DNA from 2 places in the Parabacteroides sp. ASF519 genome. Region 2 is predicted to be linked to the other one. Evidence: riboswitches for the same ligand, from Rfam matches in the RefSeq annotation. Region 2 holds a riboswitch; the other holds the start of a gene.

Region 1 (4,678 bases), 2.5 Mb from region 2:
CTTCAAGCTGTCCATAAACTTGATAGCTACCTCGCGTCCGCCTTTCAGTCCGAATGACAGGACACCGCATGAACCGTTCGGAAGATATTTCTTTGTCAGTTCGTAATATTTATTTCCTTCCAGATCCGGATAGTTTACCCAGGCTACCTTGTCGCAATTCTGAAGCCATTTAGCTACGGCCAGTGCATTTTTACAATGCTGCGGCATACGCAGATGCAATGTTTCCAGTCCGAGGTTCAGCAGGAAAGCATTTTGCGGAGACTGGATAGAACCCAGGTCACGCATCAACTGGCTGGTAGCCTTGGTGATATATGCCAGTTTCCCGAATGTCTTTGTGTAAGTCAGGCCATGATAGGAGTCATCCGGCTGGCAGAGGCCCGGGTATTTGTCTGCATGCGCTTCCCAGTCGAAGTTACCGCTGTCGACGATACAACCTCCTACGGCAGTCGCATGTCCGTCCATATATTTGGTCGTAGAATGCGTAACGATATCGGCACCCCATTCGAACGGGCGACAGTTGATCGGTGTGGCAAATGTATTGTCGACGATCAATGGTACGCCATGTTTGTGAGCGATACGGGCAAACTTTTCAATATCCAGTACCATCACTCCCGGATTGGAGATCGTTTCGCCGAACAATAATTTTGTATTCGGACGGAACGCCTTGCTGATCTCCTCTTCACTGGCATCCTGGTCGATGAATGTACATTCGATGCCCAGCTTTTTCAGGGTAACAGACAGCAGATTGTATGTTCCGCCATAAATACCGGTTGCACTTACGATATGGTCGCCGGCTTCGCAGATATTGAAACAGGCAAAGAAGTTGGCAGCCTGTCCCGATGAAGTCAGCATTGCTGCCACACCACCTTCCAAAGCGGCGATCTTGGATGCTACGGCATCGTTGGTCGGGTTTTGCAGACGAGTATAGAAATAACCACTCTCTTCCAGATCGAACAGTTTCGCCATTTGTTCGCTGGTCTCATACTTGAAGGTAGTACTCTGATAGATAGGCAGAACGCGAGGTTCTCCTTTTTTAGGCTGCCAGCCACCCTGCACACACAAAGTTGCCGGCTTGAATGAATTGCTCATATTATTAAATGTTTGCTATGTAATTATATTCTGCTGACAAAAGTAAAGAATAGTTCGTTCCATTAATACAAATCTATGATCATTTATAAAAAATAGGGTACTGTTTAAAAATAATCTTTACCTTTGCCTCCGGTTTTGGTGTCACAAATCCAGTTCTACGGAAAAGTGATGAAAAGGGAATCAGGTGAAAATCCTGAACAGACCCGCTGCTGTAAGCTCCGCCAAAGTCGTTGAACACAACTCAATCCACTGTTCGCAATGAATGGGAAGGACGTTCAATGACGGAGTAAGTCAGAAGACCTGCCAGAATCAGTAGTTTTAAGCTTTCGAGGAATAAGGCTGAAAAACATGTAAGTAAGGACTTGACTGTATTTGGTAGGGAGTTCCGGCTGTTCATGTGTTCCATTCTGTTTTGTCGAAAGCCTGTCGTTAATATATAATGTTTTTGATGGGATGAGAGGTTTCATACATGTATTTTTGTTGTTTATTTGTTTGTTTCCTGTAAGTCTGGCGGCGCAAGACAGGGTTACGCTGTCCGGAGAGGTGAGGGGAGAAGATGGTGCTCCGCTTCCTATGGTTACTGTTGCTATCGAAAATACGACGGCAGGGACATATACCGACGACCGGGGGCGCTATTCACTAAGTCTGAAACCCGGAAAGCATACTCTTATAATTACCTTGTTGGGTTATAATACAATAAAAACAATTCTCGATATCCGCAGGAACAAGACGCTCGATTTCGTTATGGAAGAAAATTCCGTAACCCTGAACACTGTTGAGGTGTATGGCAAATCGAAAACACAGAAGGTCAAGGAAGGTGCCCTGACCGTCAATGCGTTGGATATAAAACCACAGATCAGTTCCTTGAAGAACCTGAACGAAATGGTTAACCGGACAGTTGGCATCAAGATCAGGGAAGAAGGAGGGGTAGGTTCCGATTTTGACCTCTCCATTAACGGGCTGTCGGGTAATTCGGTGAGATATTTTATTGACGGTATGCCGCTGGATGCAAAAGGTAGCGGTATTTCACTGGCCAATTTGCCTGTAAATATTATTGACCGGGTCGAGATATATAAAGGAGTAGTTCCTGCCAGCCTGGGGGCCGATGCTTTGGGAGGAGCTATCAACATCATCACCAATCAAGACAAGAAAAATTATCTCGATGCCTCTTACGGCATCGGCTCGTTTCACACGCATCGGGCTGATCTGAATGGTCAGTTCGTAGAGCCGAAGACTGGATTGATCATGAAACCGACTGTCGGTGTCAATTACTCGAAAAATGATTATATGATGAAAGGTGTCGAGGTCTGGGATGCAGATAGCCGTAACTATATTGAAGTCAACCGCAAACGGTTCCATGATGATTATTTTTCCTTGCTGGGGCAACTTGAAGCCGGCTTTGTCGATAAGTCCTGGGCAGATGCTTTCTTTGTTTCCGGCTCTTATTCCAAAGTAGATAAGGAGTTGCAGACCGGTTCTATCCAGACTAAGGTCATCGGAGATGCAGAGCGTCGCGGCAGTGCTTGGAATATTTCAGCCCGTTATCAGAAGCGTTTTGATAAGATCAATACCAGTGCATCGTTATCCCATACCTGGGATCGCTCGCTGACTGTTGATACTGCCTATCGTATTTATAACTGGGACGGCGGTTTTACCCCGTCGTCCCGTAATGAGATCAACGGTCGCGGACGATCCATGCGTCATTATGACCGGCCTCTGACAATTTTCCGCGGAGGTGTTGATTATACTATCAACCGCCATCATTCCTTCAGCCTGAACTATTTACTCAACCGTACCGGAAACAATCGCCGCGACGATATTGATGAAACATTTGAACCGACCAATGATGTTTTAACCAAACATATCCTCGGGTTGACCTACAACCAGTCGTTTTTCGACGGAAGATGGGAGAGTACGTTATTTGTCAAGGATTATATCAACGCAACATCTGTCGAGCAGAATGATCTTTCATGGATAACAGGTTCGGATGAGGTTGACAGGAATGCGACTAAAAATTACTGGGGAGGCGGATTCGGCTGGCGTTTTATATGTTGGGAAGCGTTGTCTGCTAAAGCCTCTTTTGAACATAGTGTGCGGCTGCCTCTGTCTCGGGAGTTGCTTGGAAACGGAACGACTATCTATCCGAATCTCGCCCTTAATCCGGAAAGCAGTGACAATATTAACTTCGGCCTTTTTGGTAATTGGCATCCTGCTTCCGGTCATTCATTTTACTATGAGGCGAATGGATTTTTACGCTTTGTAGACGATTTCATCCAGGCAACGGTTTCTGAAAAAGAGGGGATGATGCAATATGAAAATATACCGGCGGTACATATCAAGGGAGCTGAAGGCGAAGTCCGATATAACTGGAAAAACAGCCTCCGGATAGTGGTCAATGCCAGTTACAATGAAGCCCGCGACCAGAAAAAGTACAAGACAGACGGTAAACCTTCGGCTACTTATAAAAACCGCGTACCCAATCGCCCCTGGTTTTATAGTAATGCGGATGTCAGTTATACATTTCATGATCTGGCCCAGAAGGACGACGATCTCCGTATCGGGTATTCCTGGCAATGGATACACTGGTTTTATCTTTCCTGGGAGGCTTATGGTGCTATCGAGAGTAAATCGCGTATCCCGACCCAGAATATATCGAATGTAAATGTGACCTATTCGTGGAATAAACAGCGTTACAATATATCGTTGGAATGTAGCAATCTATTTGACTCTACCGCTTATGACAATTACAAACTCCAGAAACCTGGACGTGCGTTTTTTGCCAAATTCAGATTATTCATTAATTAATAATTAAATATTCATACAAATGAAAAAGTTTCAGTTACTATTTTATGCATTCATTATGGCAATGGTTACATTGTCTTTCAATGCTTGTTCTAACGATGACGATCCTAAGCCGACCCCGGAACCTACTCCTGAGCCAAAGAACTATCACTTTGACATCTGGATTGCTCTGGATAAACATGGTGGCATGGGACGTGATGTTCAAACGCTGGTTAAAAGTATAGATTCTCTTACTGTTGGCTCAACTCCCATTGACTTTAAAGGAGATGGCACTGAGGTTCACTCGGTAATGTCTCTGGAAACCATTGTCAAAGGGAAATATTATTATCAGGTACCTGTATCAGGTGATCGTATATCAAAGTACATATTGTCTGATAATACCATCAAGAATATTCAGTCTTATCCTTTTAGCGAAGGTACGAATACTTATGATACCCGTAAATATACACATGCCTGGATTGACGACAATACGCTGGTGATTATGGCTTCTAACGGGGATGGAGACAAGATTATCTGGACGAAACTGAATACTACTAATATGTCTTTAATTGAAGAAGGTATTCTTGATATACCTCTTCCAGAAGGTGATAAGTTGTTCTCGACTTCCGGTATTTTGTCTTATCGTAAAAGCGATAATAAGCTGATATATTTCTATTTGGGTAAGAAAAGTAAACGTGGCGATACAACACCTTTCTTCTTTACTACTGTGATTAATGCAGAAACAATGGCAGTAGAAAGCAATATCCGGAACACGATAGCTCACCAGATGGTAGGTAGTGCCTATGGT
Region 2 (4,678 bases):
TGCACCAGGTTAGGCAGAAGGGCATCTTTCAGTAGTACGGTGATCGCTCCGGCAACACCCAGGTCGTTGACTGTGAACGGCTGGTCGTCGTTTGTATATCCCAGCAGGATATTACCGATGCGGCGTTTCAAGTCTTCCAGATCGGTTGCCAGACAAAGGATAGCCATCATTTCGGAAGCCGGCGTGATGTCGAATCCTGTTTCTGTCGGAACACCGTTTGCCGAGCCTCCCAGGCCGGATACGATATTGCGCAGGCTACGGTCGTTTACGTCGAGCACACGTTTCCATTTGATCTCTTTCAGCCCTTCGCAAGTATTGCGTGTCTGATAGATATAATTATCCAGCAACGCCGTGATCATGTTGTGGGCAGATGTAACCGCGTGGAAATCGCCGGTGAAATGCAAGTTGATGTTTTCCATCGGCAGTACCTGTGCGTATCCGCCTCCGGCTGCTCCGCCCTTCATACCGAAACACGGACCCAGCGAGGGTTCACGCAGGGCGGCGACTGCTTTTTTACCTATCTTGTTCAGGCCCAGGGCCAGACCGATAGATACGGTTGTTTTACCGATACCTGCTTTGGTAGGCGTGATGGCCGTTACCAGGATCAGGTTATGTTCTTTGATTTTCTCTTCATCGATCAGGTGAAGGGGCACTTTGGCGATATACCGACCATAGTTTTGTACTTCTTCGCGCGGAATACCCAAACCCGTGGCAACTTCCTTTATTTTGCGAAGGGAGACTTCTCTTGCAATTTCTATATCCGATTTCATGTGCTTATGTAAGTTTAAAGAGGCAACAAAAGTATATTATTTTTAATTAAATAACAAAATGATAGAATGAAAGGTTGTAATACCTGATAACTGTGTAAAATTAGTGTTATATTGATAAAAGTTACCAAAAGGAGGCCGGCAATGATTCTTTGTTAAGTGAAGTGCGCGTTTTTCAACATATTTGTAATCTTCAGTTGACAAAAACAGTGCATTTCGACAGTTCTTGTATTAAAGAACTTTAAAATATAGATAAAGGGTTGTGGTGTATGATAATTTGCCTAATTTTGTGATATCACAATAACAAAATGAAACTAACAGCAAGTTTATAGTGATAAAAAGAAAGTAAATAACAATTTTAAAAACTTCGGTTTATGTAATTAAGGAGATTTGATTATGGCAACAATGAGATTTAGTTTGACAGGCGTCGTTTCAAGAGAAACAGAGACAGGATCATGGGTTAAAACAATTGCAGATTGTTTGGGTATTCGAATGTTTTCGAAGATGGGTTCTTCGGAGAGTATGAATAATGTCGGTTGGGATACCACCAAGCAGAAGGAAATCCAGGATCTTCATCATTATGCCATCAGCAACTTGATCCCCAGGGCCGGAGTCTATCAGATGAAGTTACTTGAATCGTTGGCACAATCTGCTTCTATCTATTCACCGGAAGAGACTGAAACTCTTTATAATGAAACGAATAAAAAGATTGAAGAGATCAGCAGTCACATTTCAGGAGTATTAGTGAGTGCACGTGAGTTGTGCAAGTCGGGGCATCAGAACTGGGAATCTGTCCAGTCGCTCCGCTACCATATGAACCGTCTGAACGGTATCATAGAATCCGTATAGTTTTTGCGATACAATAATTGGGATAGTAATTTTTTTTATTGTATGATCATCAGTGAGAAATAGGGGAAAGATTTCTCTGCGATGATTTGCCGGTCGGAGGTGTAGTATTCTTTATCCGTCCCTACATTTTCAAAATAATGGAATTGTGTCTGCGGATGCTTGCGAATACATGCATGTACGGCTTCCACACATTGCGACAGTTTCATAATGACGATCACGTATCCGGCATTTATCTTTTCTGACAATTCTTCTGCGGAAGGAGTGCCGGGGATAACAATGATCTGTTCTTCCTGTTTGACAATGTGCAAGCCGGCCAGTGCTCCGGCAGCGATGAAGGCGGGGATTCCGGCAATACGCTGAACGTCGATTCCCGTCTCTATAAACTTGTCATATATATACTGGATGGAAGAATAGAAGCCGGCATCGCCTTCGGCTACGATAACGATCTGTCTGCCTTCCGCATAGTTTGCAGCGGCTTCGTTGTAAAGGGCGTCGTAGGCTTTCCAGGCTTCCGTGCGGTCTTTGCTCATGGGGAGCATGAAGCAGCGGATGGCAGTTTCGTTTATTTCCAGTGCACGTATGATATCGGCGGCACGTGAGAGGATTTCACCTTGCCTGTTACGGGTGGCGGGGCAGTAGATAATATCTGCTTTCTGAAGTTGTCGGAGACCTTTCACTGTGATAAGTTCCGGTTCGCCGGGACCTAATGATACGAAACTGATCGGGTAAGTCATTTTATTCTTGTTTTTATTTGGGGTGCAAATGTGCTGAAAATAGTGCAAAGTTGCAAACTTCTTATTACTTTTGCGATCGAAATAGGTTCTGTAAAACTCCTGTTCATGGAGACAGATTAAAAGGGAACCGGGTGGAAATCCCGGACAGTCCACGCTGCTGTAAAACTTCAGTAACATCCCGATAACACCTTTTGCCACTGGCGGAGAGACAGCCTCGCCGGGAAGGCTTTCGGGATGGAAGTAAGTCAGAAGACCTGCCATTTTTCACATAGCGATTGTCCTCGTGGGTTCGGACGGTTTGTGTCGGATAAAAAGAATATGAATATGAACAAGTATTTAGCAGGTTGTTGCCTGGTTGCACTATTGGCTACGTCGTGTGCATCGAAAGGAAATCAACAGGAGAAAAAGAATGTTTCTTCACAACAAACGACTATAACGGATAGCCGGGTTCAGGTGACACCAAAGCATGCCGAAGGTTTTCAACTGACCTATAAAGATGATTATACGCTGGTGGATATACATGATCCGCAGAATGAAGAAAGTACGCATTTCCTGTATGCTTTGGTTCCCCGGGGGACGAAGCCGGAAGGGATTCATGCGGATTATACGGTTATCGAAACACCTGTACGTAGTGCTATCTGTATGACTTCCCTGCAATTATCCAATTTCATTAAGTTGGGAGCGGAGGATAAGGTTGTCGGCATTACGAGTACGCGCCATCTGTTTAATAAGACTATCAATAATCAGCTGAAGGAAAGAAAGACGGCAAAGATCGGGATCGAAGGCAACTTCGATAATGAGGTGATCATGAGTATCAATCCCGACCTGATCCTGATCTCACCTTTTAAGCGTGGCGGCTATGAAACAATGAAAGATATCGGTATCCCTCTGATTCCTCATCTGGGATATAAAGAAATGACACCGTTGGGGCAGGCTGAATGGATCAAGTTCGTCGGTTTGTTACTCGGGATAGAGCAGGAAGCCAATGAAAAATTCTTGGCTATAGAGAACCGCTACAACGAGCTGAAAGAGCTGACAGCCGAAGGTAAAGTGCAGAAACGTCCTGTCGTGTTCAGTGGCGAAATACATGGTGGTAACTGGTATGCAGTAGGAGGAAAGAGCTTCCTTGCACAACTTTTCAAAGATGCCGGCGCTGATTACTTTTTGAAAGATGACGATCGCTCCGGCGGTGTGACGCTCGACTTCGAGACCGTCTATAACCAGGCCGACGAAGCCGACTACTGGCGTATCGTAAACAGCTATCCGGGAATATATACTTATAAATCACTGAAAGATCAGGATCCCCGTTATGCAGACTTCCGTGCCTTCAAGGAAAAAGGAGTGATCTATTGCAACATGAGGGAAAAACCTTTTTACGAAAGCATGCCGACCGAGCCGGAAGTGGTGCTGGGCGATTTATTGCATATCTTCCATCCGAATCTACTGCCGGATCATACGCCTGTCTATTATGATTTACTTAAATAAATGGGTACGATGAAGTATTCTAACACTTTCCTGATGTTTGTGATCTTTGTCTCGATCGTCGTGTTGTTGTTTCTGAATCTGGTGTTGGGCTCTGTTTCTATACCCTTCCATTCGGTTTGGAATATCATCTGCGGCAATGGCGACGAACCGGTCACCTGGCAGAATATTATCTGGAAATCACGCTTTCCGCAAGCCTTAACGGCATTAGTCGCCGGAGCCGGATTAGCGATCAGCGGGCTTCAGATGCAAACCGTATTCCGTAATCCGTTGGCCGGCCCCTCTGTATTGGGTATCAGTTCTGGTGCAAGTATGGGAGTTGCCTTCGTTGTTTTACTGAGCGGAAGTCTGGGAGGCGTGGCGTTGAGTAAGCTGGGCTTTATGGGGGAGATTGCCTTATCCATTGCGGCCATAGTCGGTTCCTTGTCTGTCATGGCACTGATCGTTTATGTTTCGCAGAAGGTAAAAGGGAATGTGACGCTATTGATTATCGGTGTGATGATCGGCTATGTGGCGAATGCGGTAATCGGAGTCCTGAAGTTTTTTAGTGTGGAAGAAGATATCCGTGCTTATGTGATCTGGGGGCTGGGAAGTTTCTCGCGTGTCTCCGGTAATCAGATGATGCTTTTCGTAGCGATTATGGCTATCCTGATCCCTCTTTCGTTCCTATTGATAAAGACATTGAATCTGATGCTTCTCGGCGATGGGTATGCTCGTAATCTGGGACTGAATATCAAACGGGCACGCCTGCTCGTTATCACCTCTGCCGGTGTATTGACAGCTATCGTGACCGCTTACTGTGGTCCGATCGTCTTCTTGGGACTGGCTGTTCCTCATCTTTGCCGT

What was found. A riboswitch is a leader RNA that binds a small molecule or an ion and turns the genes downstream of it on or off. The one in region 2 is predicted to bind cobalamin.
Region 1: another riboswitch for cobalamin. It lies ahead of C825_RS07415 (TonB-dependent receptor); the one in region 2 lies ahead of C825_RS17645 (ABC transporter substrate-binding protein).

Annotation. Positions count from the first base shown of each region.
Region 1 is NZ_AQFV02000006.1:1,910,707-1,915,384, forward strand. It holds gene C825_RS07410 (O-acetylhomoserine aminocarboxypropyltransferase/cysteine synthase family protein) at 1-1,089, opposite strand, end outside; cobalamin riboswitch at 1,209-1,411, shown strand; gene C825_RS07415 (TonB-dependent receptor) at 1,543-3,894, shown strand; gene C825_RS07420 (DUF4374 domain-containing protein) at 3,914-4,678, shown strand, end outside.
Region 2 is NZ_AQFV02000006.1:4,444,384-4,449,061, reverse strand. It holds gene C825_RS17660 (formate--tetrahydrofolate ligase) at 1-770, opposite strand, end outside; gene C825_RS17655 (hypothetical protein) at 1,164-1,616, shown strand; gene cobI (precorrin-2 C(20)-methyltransferase) at 1,652-2,350, opposite strand; cobalamin riboswitch at 2,417-2,626, shown strand; gene C825_RS17645 (ABC transporter substrate-binding protein) at 2,675-3,835, shown strand; gene C825_RS17640 (iron chelate uptake ABC transporter family permease subunit) at 3,845-4,678, shown strand, end outside.